DNA from 3 places in the Bacillus pacificus genome. Region 2 is predicted to be linked to each of the others. Evidence: predicted binding sites of a transcription regulator. Region 2 holds the regulator's gene; each other region holds the start of a gene.

Region 1 (6,690 bases), 440 kb from region 2:
CATGGTGTACAAGTAAAAATTTTAACTGGTGATAACGAAATCGTGACAAAAAAGGTATGTAAAGAAGTTGGATTAAATATTGGCGAGCCTATCCTTGGTTACGAAATCGATGCTTTACCTGATAAAGCATTAGCAAAGCTAGCCGAAGAAACAACTGTTTTTGCTAAACTAAATCCAATGCAAAAATCTCGCATTATACGAGTATTACAAGGAAACGGACACACTGTAGGTTATATGGGAGATGGCATTAACGACGCCGTAGCGTTACGGGAAGCTGACGTTGGCATATCTGTTGATACTGCAACTGATATTGCAAAAGAGTCTTCCGATATTATTCTACTTGAAAAAAGTTTAATGATATTAGAAGCAGGTATTTTAGAAGGACGCACTACATTCGGTAATATTTTGAAATACATTAAAATGACAGCGAGCTCTAACTTCGGAAATGTATTTAGTGTGTTAGTAGCAAGTGCCTTCATTCCTTTCTTGCCGATGCTTGCCATTCACCTTTTAATTCAAAACTTACTTTATGATATTTCACAACTGTCTATCCCCTGGGACAAAATGGATAAAGAGTTTTTAGAAAAACCAAGAAAATGGGATACTGCAAATTTACGGAACTTCATTATTTGCATCGGTCCCATTAGTTCCGTATTTGATATCATCACCTATGTGGTCATGTGGAACGTCTTCGGTGCAAATACAGCTAGCGAACAATCATTATTCCAATCTGGTTGGTTTGTCGTTGGATTGCTAACACAAACTTTAATTGTTCACATGATAAGAACACAGAAGATTCCGTTTATTCAAAGTACTGCATCAGTACCGGTTCTTTTATTAACCGCTTGTATTATGGTAATCGGAATTTATATTCCATTCTCGCCACTTGGAGCAGCCGTTGGATTACAAGCATTACCACTTAGCTATTTCCCTTGGTTAATAGGAATACTATTAGGCTATGCTTTCTTAACACAGTTCCTAAAAAAAATTTATATTAAAAAGTTTCATAGCTGGTTATAAAAATGAGAATGAGCGGGTGCTTCCCGCTCATTCTCAAAAACATAACTTGGACTTATATGTATGGAGGTGACCATGATGGTATGGTATGACATTGTACTAAGATTATTTATTGCAATTCTTGTAGGTGCTTGCATCGGAATGGAACGACAATGGAGACATAGGATGGCTGGGCTACGGACAAATGCTCTCGTATCACTTGGTGCCTGTATATTTGTTTTATTATCCGTCATGATTGATCACGATGCTAGCCCTTCACGTATTGCCGCTCAAGTCGTCAGTGGGATTGGTTTTTTAGGAGGCGGCGTTATTATCCGCGATGGTTTTAGTATTAGGGGGCTTAATACTGCGGCTACCCTATGGTGCGCAGCTGCTGTTGGTACTCTTACAGGCGCTGGTTTCCTCATTGCAGCTATATTAGGTGCAGCTGGTGTTTTACTAGCAAACATACTACTTCGCCCAATCGCTCTCTTTATGAATCAAAAATCAAAAGAAGAATCACCTGAACAAACGAACTACTTACTTTCTCTCACTTGTTCAGAAGAACATGAAGCCCATATTCGTTTTTTACTTATGCATATGGTAAGTTCTGAAGGCATTGGTTTAAAAGAATTGTATAGTGAAGACGTAGATTCTAATCAAAAAGTATGTATACAAGCGACATTACACTGCAACACAAATACAGCAGTCTTAATTGAAAAAATAGTGAGCAGAATGCTATTAGAATCTGGCGTTACTGCAGCTGGTTGGAAAACTTCATTAGATTTAGAAGCAAGTTGAACATAAAAGGTGTCATGATATTTACAGCTTCATGACACCTTCTACATAAACTTATTTTCTAATTTTTGCTGAAAAGACTTTTCTTGCTTACGTAATAATTGACTACCTCGTTGTAAAAGCGGCATTCCATACTTATCATTAATTTGATCAATGACAGCAAGTAGCGGCTCTTCTTTCGCATCTTCTTCAAATGAAAACAAATCTAATTGCTTCACCGATTCAGTCTTCCACTCTATTTCAGTAGCTGTAACACCTAATAAACGAACGGAATCGCCGTCCCAATGTTGCTTCCATAAACGAGAGGCCGCTTGAAAAATATCTCGTTCTTCCCAAATGGCATTTTTCAATTGCTTACTCCTCGTTACTGTCCGCCTATCATGATACTTAATCATAATCTGAATATTATAGCTGACAAGAGTTCGCTTTTGTAATCTTTTACTCACTGATTTTGATAGCCTTTCTAACATATCAAGTAATTCTTTTTCTTCATCCATATCCTTTGAAAAAGTCATCGAATTACCAACGCTTTTATGTTGTCCCATTTGACTCGGATCAACTTCTCTATCATCCACACCTTTTGCCCTTCTTTGTAAATCAACACCATGCTTTCCAATTTTAGCGCGAATGATATGTTCATTTCCTTTTGCTAACTGTTCAATTGTTTGTATATGAATATCTTTTAATTTCTCAGCTGTTTTTTCTCCAATTCCATGCATCGCTCCAACCGGAAGCGGCCAAATCATTTCTGGAATATCTCGTTTTCGGAGCACGGTAATACCGAGAGGCTTTTTCATATCAGAAGCTGTTTTTGCTAGGAAAAGGTTTGGAGCAATTCCGATGCTACACGGCAACTGTAACTCTGTTAATAACACTTGCTGAATCATCTTTGCTATTTCAAGAGGCGAACCGAGTGCGTAACAATCTGTAATATCTAAATATCCCTCATCTATTGATACTGGTTGTATTTTTTCCGTAAAACGGGAAAGGATTTGAAACATTTGAAATGAAGCTTCACGATATAATGTAAAATTAGGGCGCCTTACAACTAATTGTGGACATAACCTTTTTGCTTCCCAAAGTGGCATCGTTGTACGTATTCCATATTCTCTCGCCTCATAACTACATGTGATGATAATTCCTTTTCTTTCTTTTTCATTTCCAGCAACCGCTAACGGCTTCCCCTGTAATGATGGGTCATGAGCAATTTCAACAGATGCAAAAAAACAATTCATATCTACATGTAAAATAACACGGCCCTTTTTCGGATACATTTCTCGCATAGTACTCCCCCCAACTAGAACATTCGTTCTTTTATTATATCAAATTTTGCACAATAATTATAATAATTACTTGTTCTTTTCTATCATATTTATTGCTATAATTTAAACAAAGTGGATATATTTGTAATCAGGGGTGATTATTATGAAATCGACTGATAAACTCAATTATACGTTTCTCGTAATTATACTAATCGTCGCAATCAATTATTTACTTCTTCCTATTTTTGATATTAACATAGCTGGTTTTCTCCCTCGCCTAGTCCATGTAGTAACAACTTACATACTGCCATGGATTTTCTTGTATTGGCTTATCCGCCTTGTAAAAGCAATCGAATCAAAATAAAAAGCGTGTAAATCAGTTGTGATTTACACGCTTTTTCTATTACATTACTTCGCTACTTCTTCAATAATTGCAACAACTAATTCTGCTGTTTTCGCTAATTCTTCAACAGGAATCTTTTCATTTGTTGTATGAATTTCTTCATAACCAACTGCTAAGTTAACTGTTGGAATGCCGTGTCCTGCAATTACGTTTGCATCACTTCCGCCACCACTTTGGTGAAGAGAAGGTGTACGACCAATTTTTTCAGCTGCACGTTTTGCAACTTCTACAACGTGATCGCCATCAGCAAATTTAAATCCTGGATACATAACGTTTACTTCAACGTCTGCATGACCGCCCATTTCTTTTGCAGTTGTTTCAAATGCTTCTTTCATTTTCGCAACTTGCGCTTCCATTTTTTCATTGATTAAAGAACGCGCTTCTGCAAAGATTTGTACGTGATCGCAAACGATATTCGTTTGTGTACCACCTTCAAAACGTCCAATATTTGCAGTTGTTTCAGAATCAATACGGCCAAGTGGCATTTTCGCAATTGCTTTCGCTGCGATAGTAATTGCAGATACACCTTTTTCTGGTGCTACACCAGCATGAGCTGTTTTCCCGCGAATAATCGCATTCACTTTCGCTTGTGTTGGAGCTGCAACAACGATTTCACCAACTTTTCCATCGCTATCTAATGCATAACCGTATTTCGCAGTAATGCGCTCACGATCTAATGCTTTTGCACCAACAAGACCAGATTCTTCTCCAACTGTAATAATAAATTCAATTGTACCATGAGGGATATTTTTCTCTTTTAAAACACGGATTGCTTCGAACATGGATGCTAATCCTGCTTTATCATCTGCACCTAAAATCGTAGTACCATCTGATACGATATATCCATCTTTAATAGAAGGCTTAATTCCATTACCAGGAACTACTGTATCCATATGAGAAGTAAAGTAAATTGTATCAACACCATCTTTTGTTGCTGGTAATGTACAAATTAAGTTACCTGCACCATGCCCAGTAACAGCCATTGTGTCATCTTCAAATACTTCTACACCTAAATCTGTAAATTTCTTTGTTAATACTTTGCAAATTTCTGCTTCAAATTTCGTTTCAGAATCTACTTGTACTAACTCCATAAATTCATTTACTAAACGTTCTTGATTAATCATAAGACTGCGCCTCCTGCACTACCATTATGTATGTAACACTATTAATTATAACAGAATTTCGCAAAAGTTTCGAAATACAAGACAAAAAACAGACGGTTTATATGTCTAGATAACCATCTGCTTTCTATTACTCATTTAACAATACCCAGCGCATATGATCTTCCCACACTCCATTAACCATTAACATCTTCCTAGACACGCCCTCATACTGAAAACCTATCTTCGTCACGACTTGTATAGATGCTAAATTTCGTGGCATAATCGGTGCTTCTATACGATGTAATTGAAATTCCTCAAAAGCAACTTGAATCGCTTTTCTAAGCGCTTCTGTCGTATAACCTTTGTTTAACTCTTCCTTATCTAATTTATAGCCGAGTACACAAGATTGGTAAATTCCACGAACAATTAAATTAAATGAAATACATCCAATTATTTTCGTATCATCACCTTTTTTAAAAATCCAAAGCCTGATGATTTTACCTTCTGCGATCTCTTTTCTATCCTTTTGTAACTTTTTCTTTTGATAATCTAACGTAAAAAAATCATCCGGTCTATACTCTTCCCAGGCTTTTAAAAATTCACGATTTCTGTCGTAATATTGAAGAACTTTTTCAGCATACGACTCATCAATTTCCCTTAAATGTAAACGATTTGTTTCATATATTTTCATCATCGTATCTCCATTCTTCAGCTTGCATAACAAAAAACTTATACCCTATCATTCTTATATATTCTCTACGTACATACAAATTTCCTGTTATACTTTACACACACTTCTCGAATTTTGTCATTTCTCTCCCCCTTGTCCACAATATCATTTCTCGTTACAATGATATTGTACTGATTTGCAAGGAGGTTTAACGATGCATAAAAAAGCTCAAAAAGTTATGATTTATGTAATGCTAATTTCTATGCTTGTAACAACATTACTTGCTGGCGCAAGTATGTTTTGGTAAAAAGGACGATCTGTTCGTCCTTTTTTTACTTTTTACACATAATAAAATAAACCATCTCGAAATCGAGATGGTTTATTTTATGTAAAGCACAATCGCTACAATGCTAAAGGAAAATGACATTACAAGTGCTATCACAAAACTTGTATATTGTTTCTGCTGAAATGCCCCAATAACAAAAGTAAGATTAAGTAATGCCATACATACAATCGCTACAAGATAAGAACATATATTAAAAGTTGCCAATATGAATGTAATAATAAATAGAAATCCCATAAAAAACTGCATATACGAAAGTTTTGGATTCAAGTACATATGAGCAACTCCTTTATCTAATTTAATCTTTCTATACTCTCATTAACGCATGGTTATGTACACATGTCAAGACAACTTATTACAATAGAAAAAACCAACTTTTTCGTTGGCTTTTTCATATGCAATGGCTCCTTTTTCTTTTGCCAATTGCTGAAATGATTTTTTCGATTTTACAATCCACACCTTCGTTCCAATTGGAATACGATCAAATAAATACTCCACATCATTTTTCTTCATTCTTATACACCCTTGTGAAATATACTTTCCAATTGAACTCGGTTGGTTTGTTCCATGTATTCCATATTTACTCCCATCAGTTCCTCGTGCATTAAATCCCATCCACCTAGATCCAAGTGGATTTTTCGGTGATCCCCCTGGAATATCCTTTGCAATATAATACGGATCCTTTGCTTTCATTACAATATCAAAAGTTCCCTCTGGGGTTAATTCATTTGTTTTTCCTGTCGCGACTGGAAAAACCTTTTGAATCTTCCCATCGTCAATATAAGCTAGTTTATTCGTCGCTTTATTTACAATAATAAAAGGATCACCGGCACGTGGATTATCACCAAGGGGCCAAATAGGCGATAAAGAAAGACATAATAGGAAAGAGAGAAGATACGGCATAAATAATTCCTACCTTCTATATAAGTTCTTTTATATTATCCTTTCCCTTAAAACGACTTTTAATGAGTAAATATTGTTCCATTTCGTATACAAGTTGAACAAGTTTCGCACGTATCTCAAATTCTTCACGTGTAGCCGGCAATGGCATCTCTCTAAATAATTCTCTCATTTCTTGAAGCTGTCTTAAAGAAATAACCCCGGTACTCTGAGGG
Region 2 (6,690 bases):
AGGAACTGAAACGATGAAAGAAGATAGACGTTCTGCCCCGCTGTTTCCTATTGGTATTGTTATGGATTTAACACAATTATCTGCACGTCAAATTCGCTACTATGAAGAGCATAATCTTGTTTCTCCAACCCGTACAAAGGGGAATCGTAGATTATTCTCATTTAACGATGTAGATAAGTTGTTAGAGATTAAAGATTTATTAGATCAAGGCTTGAATATGGCTGGTATTAAACAAGTGTTACTAATGAAAGAAAATCAAACAGAAGCAGTGAAAGTAAAAGAAGAAACGAAAGAAATTTCAAAAACTGAGCTTCGCAAAATACTTCGAGATGAACTACAACATACAGGTAGATTTAATCGAACTTCATTGCGACAAGGTGATATTTCAAGATTTTTTCACTAAAGAGAACTGATTCTGAAGGTGTTTAGAGGGACTAAGGAGGAATTTATAATGGCTAGGTACACAAAAGAAGATATTTTCCGTTTGGCGAAAGAAGAGAATGTAAAGTATATCCGTTTACAATTTACGGACCTTTTAGGAGTAATTAAAAACGTAGAAATTCCAGTGAGCCAATTAACAAAAGCTCTTGATAACAAAATGATGTTTGATGGATCTTCTATTGAAGGTTTCGTACGTATTGAAGAATCTGATATGTACTTATATCCAGACTTAGATACTTGGGTGATTTTCCCTTGGACAGCTGAAAAAGGTAAAGTAGCTCGATTAATCTGTGATATTTACAATGCAGATGGCACTCCATTTGAAGGGGATCCACGTAACAATTTAAAGCGTGTATTAAAAGAAATGGAAGCTTTAGGATTCTCAGATTTCAATCTTGGACCAGAGCCAGAATTCTTCCTATTCAAAGTAGATGAAAAAGGAAATCCGACATTAGAATTAAACGATAACGGTGGATACTTCGACCTTGCGCCGATGGATCTAGGGGAAAACTGTCGTCGTGATATCGTTCTTGAACTTGAAGAAATGGGCTTTGAAATTGAAGCGTCTCACCATGAGGTTGCTCCAGGGCAACACGAAATTGACTTCAAATATGCAAATGCAATTCGTTCATGTGATGACATTCAAACATTCAAACTTGTTGTAAAAACAATTGCTCGTAAACACGGTTTACACGCAACATTTATGCCAAAACCATTATACGGTGTGAACGGTTCAGGTATGCACTGTAACTTATCACTATTCAAAAATGGTGAGAACGTATTCTATGATCAAAACGGTGACTTACAATTAAGTGATGACGCTCGTCACTTCATCGCAGGTATTTTAAAACACGCACCAGCATTTACAGCGGTAGCAAACCCAACTGTAAACTCTTACAAGCGTTTAGTACCTGGATACGAAGCTCCTTGTTACGTAGCATGGTCTGCACAAAACCGTAGTCCATTAGTACGTATCCCTGCATCTCGTGGTATTAGCACACGCGTAGAAGTACGTAGTGTTGACCCAGCTGCAAACCCATATTTAGTAATGGCAACATTATTAGCAGCAGGTCTTGATGGAATTAAAAACAAATTAACTCCACCAGCTGCAGTAGATCGTAACATCTACGTAATGACAAAAGAAGAGCGCGAAGAAGCAGGTATCGTTGATTTACCGGCAACATTAGCGCAAGCTTTAGTTACATTACAATCTAATGAAGTAATTAGTAACGCATTAGGAGATCACTTACTTGAGCACTTCATCGAAGCGAAGGAAATTGAGTGGGATATCTTCCGCACGCAAGTTCACCAATGGGAACGCGATCAATATATGTCTCTATACTAAGAGGTGAGGAAGCCCTGATACTACGGTATCAGGGCTTTTTTATTTGTCGATAATATAGGTGTTAGTTGAAATGAATTGAATAGATGCCTGAAAAAATATGACGGTATTTGAATTTCTATTCCATATCTTTAATGTAACGTGGTGAAATTCGAATTACTTTGTGTTCCAAAAGGGTGGATAAGTAAAAGTAACATGCGTAATATCTATGGGTTTAAAAAATTGTATGATATGTTGTGTTCGGTATTGAATATGTTTAATACTAAAGTTCGGGTGTTTAAAAATATAGTACCTTGCAATAAATAGTACTAAGTGGTATATTATGGATAAGGAAGGTACCGTGTATTGAACAGTACTGAAATGAGAAAGGGGGATTGCACTTGAACGTTCAGTTTAAAAAAGGTGTGTTAGAACTGTGTGTACTGGCACTTGTGAAACGTAAGGATTGTTACGGTTATGAACTTGTTCAGCAAATCTCAAATAAATTTTTAATATCGGAAGGGTCAGTATATCCTTTATTACGCCGTTTAACGAAGGAAGGATATTTTCAAACGTATTTAAAAGAATCTACGGAAGGACCACCTCGCAAATATTATCAACTAACTGAGCAAGGGGAAACGCAACTGAATTTGTTAGTAACAGAGTGGCGTGATTTTGCGAAAGGTGTACAAGAAATTATTGAAGGGGTGGAATGGGGTGAGTAAAGAACAGTTTCTTAAGGAATTATCAAGTCACCTTAGAAAGTTACCGGACGAAGAGAGAAAAGATATTTTATTTGATTATGAAGAGCATTTTCAGTTTGGGATAGAAGAGGGAAAAACTGAATCGGAAATAATAAAGGGGCTTGGCTCTCCGAAAGTAATTGCAAAAGAATTGCTTGCGATGTATCGTTTCGATGAAATGAAAAAAGATCCATCAACTTCAAATGTGACAAGAGCTGTCATGGCGGCGATTGGACTTAGTTTGTTTAATTTCATTATTGTGTTAGGCCCGTTATTTGCAATTATTGCTTTTATATTTTCTTTTTGGGTCGGTGGGATTGCTAGTGTAGTGACGCCATTTTTCGTAATTGGAAAAGTATTTATGGGTACTTTTATATGGTTAGATTTATTCGTTAGTATAACTTTTGTTGGAGTAGGTTTGTTGTTATGTATAATCGCTTATTATAGTACGAAGTGGTTTAAAAAGCTTTGCGTACGTTATGTAATATGGAACTTCAAAATGATAAAAGGGGAGTAGATGATGAAAAAAATCTTGTTAGTAGCAATCGCTTGTATCATTATTGGAGTAATTGGGATTTCACAAACATATGAAAAAGCAGTGCAAGCTGCAGAAGAAGGAAACAAAGAAGATAAAATTAAAAACGAAACACTAAAAAATATAGAAGTTAAGTTAGATGTCGGGGATATTGTTGTCCGAAAATCTCCTGACGCTTCTTTTTATGTAAAGCAATCAGGAGATGCGCGTAAACAAGAGATTCGTATTACTGAAGATGGTGACACATTAAAAATCATTGGGGAAAGAGAAAAAGATGCTTCATTTGATTTTTCTTTTTACGATTTTAGGTTTCAAACGTCTACATTGACTCTCCTTGTGCCTGAACGCTCTTACCAAGATGTAAAAGTAAATTCATCTGCTGGACAAATTGAAATAAGTGATGTGAAAAGTGACCGTGTAAGTGCTAGAACACTTACTGGAGAAGTGGATTTGAAACATGTAACGGCTAAGAATGTGGAGGGATCTACAAAAGCTGGTGAAGTAAACTTTAAAAAAGTAATAGGGAAAGTGACTGCAAAAACGACCAGTGGGGAAATAAATATTCTAGAGCATGATTCTAAGTACAATCTAGAAGCAAGTTCAACTGCAGGAGATATAAATATTACTTTATCGGAAAAACCAAAAGATGCGGTAATTACTGGGCAAAGTGCTGCCGGGGATGTAACAATTTTTAATGAAGAAAATAAAGACGTAACGATTGGTAATGGGAGTAAAAAGATTAGCGGTAAAACAGCTGCGGGCGATGTGACGATTGAAACGCGTTCATAAGAAATAGAATGTATGAAAATCTATCAAAATACAAAAAAGAAGATAATTACCGTATATCAATAAGGTAATTATCTTCTTTTATATTCTTAATGTAAATCACGATATACGCCAATTACTTTACCGATAACGGACACTTGCTTTAAAATGATAGGTTCTAATGAAGAGTTTTCCGGTTGTAGACGGAAATGGTCTTTTTCTTTATAGAAACGTTTAACAGTTGCTTCATTATCTTCTGTTAAAGCGACTACAATTTCACCATTATATGCAGACTGTTGTTGGCGAACAACAACTAAATCTCCATCGAAAATACCAGCTTCAATCATACTATCTCCAGAAATACGTAACATAAACACTTGATCTGCTCCTGCGACAATGCTAGCTGGAAGAGGGAAGTGTTCCTCAACGCTTTCGACTGCTGTAATTGGTAATCCAGCAGTAACTTTCCCGACAATTGGAACTTGAATAACAGATTGTGTTTCTGTATCCATTCGGTCTTCACCTAAAATTTCAATTGCGCGTGGTTTTGTTGGATCGCGTCGAATGTATCCTTTTTCTTCTAATCTTGATAAATGTCCGTGCACTGTAGAACTAGAAGCGAGGCCGACTGCTTGACCAATTTCACGTACGGAAGGTGGATATCCTTTTTCTTGTACTTTTAGCTTAATAAAGTCGAGAATGTCTTGCTGGCGTTTCGTTAACTTTTCCATGTTTTCTAACACCTCGTTTTCTTTCATTTTTCTTATTAATAAGTATAACATGTGAAAAAACATTCTACAAACATAAGTTCGAACAAAAGGCGAATTTATGTTACACTAAAGGGAAATTATAGTGAGAAAGAGGGGTTCATAATGAATGCAATTATTTATGCGCGTGTGAGTACAACAAAAGAAGCACAAGAAACATCATTATTACGTCAAAAAGATGAATTATTGCATTTAGCGGAGCGCTATCAAATGAATGTTACTAAGGTGATTGAGGAACAGGCTAGTGGCTATACAATTGAACGTGACGGCATATTAGAAGTGCTAGATACAATTCGAGACGAACAAATTGATGTGCTACTTATACAAGATGAAACGCGCCTTGGTAGGGGGAATGCAAAGATTGCGTTAATGCACTGTTTACATAAAGAAGGAATAAAAGTATATACGCATACACATAATGGTGAATTGCAATTGTCGGATTCTGATTCAATGGTATTAGATATTATTGGTATTGTTGAAGAGTATCAAAGAAAGATTCATAATTTAAAAATTAAACGTGGTATGCAACGAGCAGTAGAAAAAGGCTATCGTCCAGAAAATAATTTAAAGAATCGTCATTTAAGTGTAGGACGAGAGAAGAAAGAAGTGCCAATTGAGGAAATTGTACGTTTGCGTAAGAGTGAACTTACTTTCGAAGAAATTGCAGCAACACTACGTGGCTTTGGTCATAATGTTTCAAAAGCGACGGTACATCGTAGATATGTAGAGTATACAAAGCAATTGCTTGATAAAGAAGAGTAACTATTGTATGATAATAATCAGTTTTGAGTAGAAGGGGGATTCGAGATGCTTAGTCACGAACTCGTTGAACGCATTAACTTCTTAGCGAAAAAAGCAAAAGCTGAAGGTTTAACTGAAGAAGAACAACGTGAGCGTCAATCGCTACGTGAACAATATTTAAAAGGATTTCGTCAAAATATGTTAAACGAACTAAAAGGAATTAAAGTTGTTAACGAACAAGGTACTGATGTTACACCGGCGAAATTAAAAGCTTTAAAAAAGCAAGATAATGCAAAATTAAACTAAAAGATGGGCGAAGCCCATCTTTTTTATTTATTTAATAACTTCCCAGTTGTTATTAACGGTTGCTTCTATCTTTTTATGTTTCAATATATAGTTAGCGATAAGTTCAGACATATTTGTTGGGATGTCTTTTATTACGGGCTTATTTTGAAACATAAAGAAGTTCCCTCCGCCGCTTGTGCGATAATTATTCATAACGACGTCATATTCTTCGTTCATATTAAGAGGAGTGCCTTTATGTTGTAAAGATTCTACTCTTGCGCCAATTGGTTTTGAAATGTTTAATACGTACGAAATTCCTTCCCACATATCGTAATTATAGTGTTGCGGCTTTGGTTCTATAAAGGTAGGGTTTACGATGATAGATCCATCTTCTTTTAATGTGAAATAAGAAGCAGAGAGTTCGAGAGCATCTTTTATATCTGAGCCAGTTATTCTAATTACTTTTAATGTATTTGGATAAATATAATTAGAAACGATGTCACGCATTGTTACATGTTCCGGGAAACCTGGAGATGTATTATGGAATAGGCTTGTACAAGAAATGGAAACATTAGCAATATCCATCTGTATTTTATTTATGAATTCAATAAAAGGATGGTCTTTCAAACGAGTTTGCATAGCATCTGAAATTTGCATGTCACCGTGGATGATTCCAATAGGTTGATCAAGCCATTTTTGTGTTTTCTCTTCATAATCGGCTACCAAGTAAAGAACATTTGGATCTGCCTCGATTTCTTGCACAGCCAATAGTTCTGAATAACTCTCTTTTTTTACCCACTCTTGTTTCATTTTTTCAAATGTTATAGTTACTTTTCCAACTGAATGTCCATTACATCCAGTCTGTAAAATTGTTACATCATTACCCACTGTTTGAGCAATTTTTCGGTGCTGATGGCCTGTTAATAAAATATCTATGCCTTCAATTTCATGACACATTGCATACCCTTGGTTTTCACCTGTTAAAACTTCAGTCGGTTCTCCAGTTTGTAAATCGCGTTCAAATCCCCCATGATACGCTACGACCAGTAAATCTGGTTTCTCGTGTTCGCGAATGTAAGAAACCCAATTTTT
Region 3 (6,690 bases), 490 kb from region 2:
TACTATCTATTTGCGATTTGATTGCAAAACGTAATAACTAATATAACAGCGTTTTCATTTGTTGAGTCATTCATCATTTTATGATATAAATGTAGGAAAAGGTTTTTCTTTTCTTGTTATTGGCAAAAATATATGTAGATTACATTGCCGTTATCACTTCGTGTTAGCGGCTATTTTTTTCATCGCCTAAAGAAATATGGTTTATAATAAGATTAGGGCGCAATAGACTGGTTAATAGCAGGACAAGGTGAAAAATAAAAAAAGAGAATTTCTTGTTTTGTGTAAATGTTTTTTTATAATATTTGACATGTTGACAGATTATGAAATGAAAGTGAGTGATCCATGTGGATCTAACGCAAATTCAAAACCCTAGTTTTTTGAAAGATATGTCTATCAGTGAACTAGAGGGATTGAGTGAGGATATTCGTAAGTTTTTAATTGAAGAGCTCTCTCAAACAGGTGGACATATTGCGCCTAATTTAGGTGTAGTAGAACTCACAATTGCTCTGCATAAATTATTTGATAGTCCGAAAGATAAATTTTTATGGGATGTAGGACATCAATCCTATGTACATAAAATTTTAACTGGACGTGCAAAAGAATTCGGCACATTAAGGCAATATCAAGGTCTATGTGGTTTCCCAAAACGTTGTGAGAGTGAGCACGATGTATGGGAAACTGGCCATAGCTCGACATCATTATCTGCTGCAATGGGAATGGCTCTAGCACGTGATTTAAAGAAAACGAAAGAATATGTTATACCAATCATTGGTGATGGTGCTTTAACGGGCGGAATGGCTTTAGAGGCATTGAACCATATTGGACATGAAAAAACAGACATGATTGTTATTTTGAATGATAATGAAATGTCAATTGCGCCAAACGTTGGTGCGCTTCATAATGTGCTTGGACGTCTACGTACCGCAGGAAAATACCATTGGGTAAAAGACGAGCTAGAGTATATTTTGAAGAAAATCCCAGCTGTCGGTGGGAAAGTTGCTGCGACAGCAGAGAAAATAAAAGATAGTCTTAAATATTTACTAGTATCCGGTGTCTTTTTCGAAGAGTTAGGCTTTACATATTTAGGTCCAGTCGATGGACATGATTATGAAAAGTTATTCGAAACGTTGCAATATGCAAAGAAAACAAAAGGCCCAGTGCTTGTTCATGTTATTACGAAAAAAGGAAAAGGTTACAAACCAGCAGAGAGTGATGTTATTGGCACTTGGCATGGAACAGGACCTTATAAAATTGAATCAGGTGACTTCGTTAAACCGAAAGAAGTTGCACCAGCATGGAGTGCTGTTGTTAGTGAAACAGTACTTAAGTTAGCGAGAACGGATGAGCGTATCGTTGCAATTACACCTGCAATGCCTGTTGGATCGAAACTTGAGAAATTCCAAAAAGAATTCCCAGATCGTATGATTGATGTAGGTATTGCAGAACAGCATGCTACAACAATGGCAGCGGGTATGGCAACGCAAGGTATGAAACCATTCTTAGCGATTTATTCAACATTTTTACAAAGAGCATATGACCAAGTTGTTCATGATATATGCCGCCAAAATTTAAATGTTTTCATCGGAATCGATCGCTCTGGTTTAGTAGGAGCAGATGGTGAAACGCATCAAGGTGTATTTGATATTTCATTCTTACGCCACTTGCCGAATATGGTACTTATGATGCCAAAAGATGAAAATGAAGGGCAACATTTAGTATACACGGCAATGCAATATGAAGATGGACCAATCGCATTACGTTATGCGCGAGGGAATGGACTTGGCGTTCATATGGATGAAGAATTAAAGGCGATTCCAATCGGTTCATGGGAAACGTTAAAAGAAGGTACACAAGCAGCTATTTTAACATTTGGTACGACAATACCAATGGCAATGGAAGCGGCTGAGCGTCTTGAAAAGGCTGGAGTTTCAGTGAAAGTAGTGAACGCTCGCTTCATTAAACCAATGGATGAAGCACATTTACATGATCTCTTAGGAAAAAATATACCAATTTTAACGATTGAAGAAGCTTGCTTAATTGGTGGTTTTGGAACAGGAGTAGTTGAATTTGCGTCTGAGAACGGGTACCATAGTGCGTTAGTTGAACGAATGGGTATTCCAGATCGTTTCATAGAGCACGGTAGTGTAACAAAATTATTAGAAGAAATCGGTTTAACGACAGATGCTGTTGTAGACCGTATTCATACAATGATTCCATCAAAACAAAAAAGGGCGTAACAAATGAGTGCGAAAAAAGAAAGAGTAGATGTACTATTAGTAGAGCGAGGGCTTATAGAAACACGTGAGAAAGCAAAACGCGCCATTATGGCCGGCCTTGTATATGCGAATGAGATGAGATTGGATAAGCCAGGAGAGAAAATCCCACAAGATACAGAGATTACGGTGAAGGGGCAAGTTATGCCGTATGTAAGCCGTGGTGGTTATAAACTTGAAAAGGCATTAGAGACATTTCATCTTGATTTACAAGATAAAGTTATGATAGATATTGGTTCATCAACTGGTGGCTTTACCGATTGCGCGCTTCAAAATGGAGCGAAATTATCTTATGCATTAGATGTAGGGTACAATCAACTTGCGTGGAAATTGCGTCAAGATGAGCGTGTTGTCGTAATGGAACGAACGAACTTCCGTTACGTAACACCAGCAGACTTAGAACGTGGTTTACCGCAATTTGCTAGTATCGATGTTTCGTTTATATCATTAAAACTTATATTACCAGTTTTAAAAACAATGCTTATGCCGAATGGGGATGTAGCAGCGTTAATTAAACCTCAGTTTGAAGCTGGAAGAGAGCAAGTTGGTAAAAAGGGTATCGTTCGCGATCGAAAAGTACATGAGGCTGTCGTAGAAATGATTGTAGACTTTGCTATAAAAGAAGGATACGACGTAGAAGGTTTAACATTCTCACCGATTACGGGCGGGGATGGTAACATTGAATTTTTAATTCATCTGAAATGGCATGGTGAACGTGAGAATGGCGAAAATCATTCTCCAGTTTCTGTTGAGCAAGTAGTTACAGAGGCACATGATGTCCTAAAACAAAAAGGGAAAGGGGAATAACATATGTTGTTCCTCTTTTTGTTGTAATTGTATAATGATTGTAAAAACAATTGTGTACAAGTAACGAATTATAAGTTAACATAAATAAGTGAAGTATACCAATGTTTAAACTATGGTAAGAGATAGTGTGAGGTGCAAATGTATGAATAAAGGTCAGCGCCATATTAAAATCAGGGAAATTATTGCGAACAAAGAAATTGAAACACAAGATGAATTAGTTGATATTCTACGTAATGAGGGATTTAATGTAACGCAAGCGACAGTATCGCGCGATATTAAAGAATTGCACTTAGTGAAAGTGCCATTACATGATGGTCGCTATAAATATAGCTTGCCAGCAGATCAACGATTTAACCCGTTACAAAAATTAAAACGCAATCTAGTGGATTCATTTGTAAAATTAGACACGGCAGGACATATGCTTGTGCTAAAAACATTGCCTGGTAACGCTCATTCACTTGGAGCACTTATTGATCATTTAGAGTGGGATGAGATCATCGGAACCATTTGTGGTGATGATACTTGCTTAATTATTTGCCGTACACCTGAAGATACAGGTGTTGTCTCTGATCGTTTCTTAAATATGCTGTAACAAAAAAATCTTGTTTGCTTTCCTCTGTAAAGTGGAAAGTGAACAGGATATTTTTATTGGTTAAAAACGTGAATTCTTAATTGTAATATAATATTTTCTTTGAATAAAATTAGGAAATAGGTGGATTGACCCGTAAAACAAATGTTTGGTACAATGGAGCGGTTAGAAAAGTAATTTATACATACAAACATATAGTATGACTATTTGAATAAAGAACTGAGAAAAGCCCTTCATAGGGGATTAGTTTATAACGAGGTGAATGGGGCATTGTTATCGGAATTATCGATTAGAAACTTTGCTATTATTGAGGCATTAAATATTTCTTTTCAAAAAGGATTAACGGTTTTAAGTGGTGAAACAGGGGCCGGAAAATCGATTATTATTGATGCGATTAGTTTACTTGTAGGTGGCCGTGGTTCAGCAGAATTTGTTCGATACGGAACAGAAAAAGCTGAGATAGAGGGGCTATTTTATGTGGAAGATGATAAGCATCCATGTATTGAAAAAGCAGAAGAGTTGGATATAGAAATAGAAGACGGCATGATTATTTTGAAGCGTGATATCGCTGCAAATGGAAAAAGTGTATGTCGTGTAAATGGAAAACTAGTTACCCTTAGTGTATTAAAAGAAATTGGAAAAACACTTGTTGATATTCATGGGCAACACGAAACGCAAGACTTAATGAATGAAGAACGTCATTTATTTATGCTCGATCATTTTGATGGAGAGCGTATCGTTAAACAATTAGATATATACCAAAACGTATATGCTGACTATGAGAAATTAAAAAAACAGTTGAAATCGTTAAGTGAAAATGAACAACAAATGGCGCATCGCTTAGATTTAATTCAATTCCAGCATGAAGAAATCCGTAAAGCTGATTTAAAGATGGATGAAGAAAATGACTTAACTGAAGAACGATTGCAAATTTCTAATTTCGAAAAGATTTATAAAGCATTAGGTGACGCGTATCGCTCGTTAAGTGCTGACGGACAAGGGTTAGATAATGTACGAAGCGCAATGGGACAGATGGAGAGTATTACACATTTAGATGAAGTGTATCAAGAAAATCATGATTCCATTGCCAATAGTTATTATTTATTAGAAGAAGTTGCGTATCAACTAAGAGAAAAGCTCGATATGATGGAATATGATCCGAATCGCTTAGACGAAATTGAAACGCGTTTAAATGAAATTCGTATGCTAAAGAGAAAATATGGAAATACTGTAGAAGAGATTTTAGCGTATGCTGATAAAATTGAACAAGAAATTTTTACGATTGAAAATAAAGACGTTCATATTGAAACGACGAAGAAACAGTTGAAGGAATTAGAAAGTGTTATTCTAAAAGAAGCAACGTTGTTAAGTAATATGCGTCATGAACTTGCAGAGCATCTTACAAATGCCATTCATCAGGAATTAAAAGAATTATATATGGAAAAAACAAAATTTGAAGTGAGAATCATGAAGCGAGAAGGAAATGCAGAAGAGCCTCTCGTGGAGGGAGCACCGGTAAGACTTACAGCGGATGGTTACGATCATGTGGAATTTTATATTTCAACAAATCCGGGTGAGCCGCTAAAACCACTTTCAAAGGTTGCTTCTGGCGGAGAGTTATCCCGTATTATTTTAGCTTTAAAAAGCATTTTTTCTAAGCATCAAGGTGTTGCATCTGTTATTTTTGATGAAGTGGATACTGGTGTAAGTGGCCGGGTCGCACAGGCTATTGCGGAAAAGATTTATCGAGTATCAGTAAACTCACAAGTACTTTGTATTACGCACTTACCTCAAGTAGCTTCAATGGCGGATTCGCATTTATTTATTCGAAAACAAGTAGCAAATGATCGAACAATTACATCAGTTACCGTTTTAACTATGGAGGATAAAGTAACAGAAATAGCTCGAATGATTTCTGGTGTGGAAATTACAGATTTAACGACAGAACATGCGAAAGAATTACTTACGCAAGCGCATCGTTTTAAACAGACAGCAGAGGCTATCCAGTAATGGATAGCTTTTTTTCTCAAATGATGATTTCTTAATTCTTCCGGTTATAAATAAAGCATTGCAAGGAGAGATTAAAAAGTGAAGCCAAAAGGCTGAATGTGGGGTAGGAGCGAGGAGAGTGAATAAATTGAAATTAGAAAGATTTCGCAAAATAATAGGTATTTTTCTCCTTGTTTCTTTAGTTTTTATTGGGTGTTTTAAACCGCTTCGGACGTTTATTTCATCTCCGAAGCAACTTGTTGTTTTTGAAGGACAACAATCAGAAATGGCTTCATTACCAGTGTTTAAAGCTTCATCTACAGATCGTCATGTGTTTACAGTAAGTTCAAATGAACAAAAACAAGGACTTATGGTAAATTCTCATCAAAATGGTGAAGCAGATATGGTGTTTCAGCTTGCTGGTTTTCCAGTGAAAAAAGTAAATGTGAGAGTATTAAAAGATTTCAAAGTTATTCCAGGTGGACAATCAATTGGTGTAAAGTTAAACACAAAAGGGGTACTTGTTGTAGGCCATCATTTAATTCAAACTGAAAAAGGGAAAGTATCTCCTGGTGAAACAGCTGGTGTGCAAATTGGAGATATGATTACTGAAATTAATGGTAAAACAATTGAAAGAATGAGTGATGTAGCACCATTTATTCATAATAGTGGGGAAACAGGCGAACCGCTTAATCTCGTTTTGTTAAGGGATGGAAAGCATATCCGCACTAAATTAACACCACAAAAAGACAGTGGAGAATCGTCTTATCGCATTGGTTTATATATTCGTGATTCGGCAGCTGGAATCGGAACAATGACATTTGTTCATCCTGATTCTATGAAATATGGGGCACTTGGTCATGTCATTTCTGATAATGATACGAAAAAGCCGATTCAAGTCGAAGATGGACAAATTATGCGTTCGACAGTTACATCAATTGAAAGAGGTAGTCATGGGAATCCAGGGGAGAAATTAGCGAGGTTCTCACCTGATCGTGAAGTGATTGGCAATATTACAATCAATAGTCCATT

The links. The regulator LexA, encoded in region 2, represses DNA repair genes until DNA is damaged. The targets are predictions, from matches to a motif close to CGAACATATGTTCG.
Region 1: the regulator LexA is predicted to act here: its motif matches at 3,094-3,107, upstream of LMD38_RS06355 (DNA polymerase IV).
Region 3: the regulator LexA is predicted to act here: its motif matches at 3,807-3,820, upstream of recN (DNA repair protein RecN).

Annotation. Positions count from the first base shown of each region.
Region 1 covers NZ_CP086328.1:1,197,260-1,203,949, reverse strand. Annotated here, with positions in the region: gene mgtA (magnesium-translocating P-type ATPase) at 1-1,020, shown strand, start outside; gene LMD38_RS06360 (MgtC/SapB family protein) at 1,096-1,797, shown strand; gene LMD38_RS06355 (DNA polymerase IV) at 1,839-3,077, opposite strand; gene LMD38_RS06350 (hypothetical protein) at 3,220-3,420, shown strand; gene LMD38_RS06345 (tripeptidase T) at 3,465-4,583, opposite strand; gene LMD38_RS06340 (GNAT family N-acetyltransferase) at 4,711-5,256, opposite strand; gene prli42 (stressosome-associated protein Prli42) at 5,447-5,539, shown strand; gene LMD38_RS06330 (DUF3894 domain-containing protein) at 5,612-5,851, opposite strand; gene LMD38_RS06325 (L,D-transpeptidase) at 5,918-6,478, opposite strand; gene LMD38_RS06320 (aromatic acid exporter family protein) at 6,495-6,690, opposite strand, start outside.
Region 2 covers NZ_CP086328.1:1,640,455-1,647,144, forward strand. Annotated here, with positions in the region: gene glnR (transcriptional repressor GlnR) at 14-403, shown strand; gene glnA (type I glutamate--ammonia ligase) at 452-1,786, shown strand; gene LMD38_RS08615 (PadR family transcriptional regulator) at 2,164-2,487, shown strand; gene LMD38_RS08620 (DUF1700 domain-containing protein) at 2,480-3,022, shown strand; gene LMD38_RS08625 (DUF4097 family beta strand repeat-containing protein) at 3,023-3,829, shown strand; gene lexA (transcriptional repressor LexA) at 3,916-4,536, opposite strand; gene LMD38_RS08635 (YneB family resolvase-like protein) at 4,678-5,334, shown strand; gene LMD38_RS08640 (DUF896 domain-containing protein) at 5,380-5,619, shown strand; gene LMD38_RS08645 (bifunctional metallophosphatase/5'-nucleotidase) at 5,647-6,690, opposite strand, start outside.
Region 3 covers NZ_CP086328.1:1,155,010-1,161,699, forward strand. Annotated here, with positions in the region: gene ispA ((2E,6E)-farnesyl diphosphate synthase) at 1-41, shown strand, start outside; gene dxs (1-deoxy-D-xylulose-5-phosphate synthase) at 345-2,237, shown strand; gene LMD38_RS06105 (TlyA family rRNA (cytidine-2'-O)-methyltransferase) at 2,241-3,080, shown strand; gene argR (arginine repressor ArgR) at 3,223-3,672, shown strand; gene recN (DNA repair protein RecN) at 3,940-5,679, shown strand; gene spoIVB (SpoIVB peptidase) at 5,798-6,690, shown strand, end outside.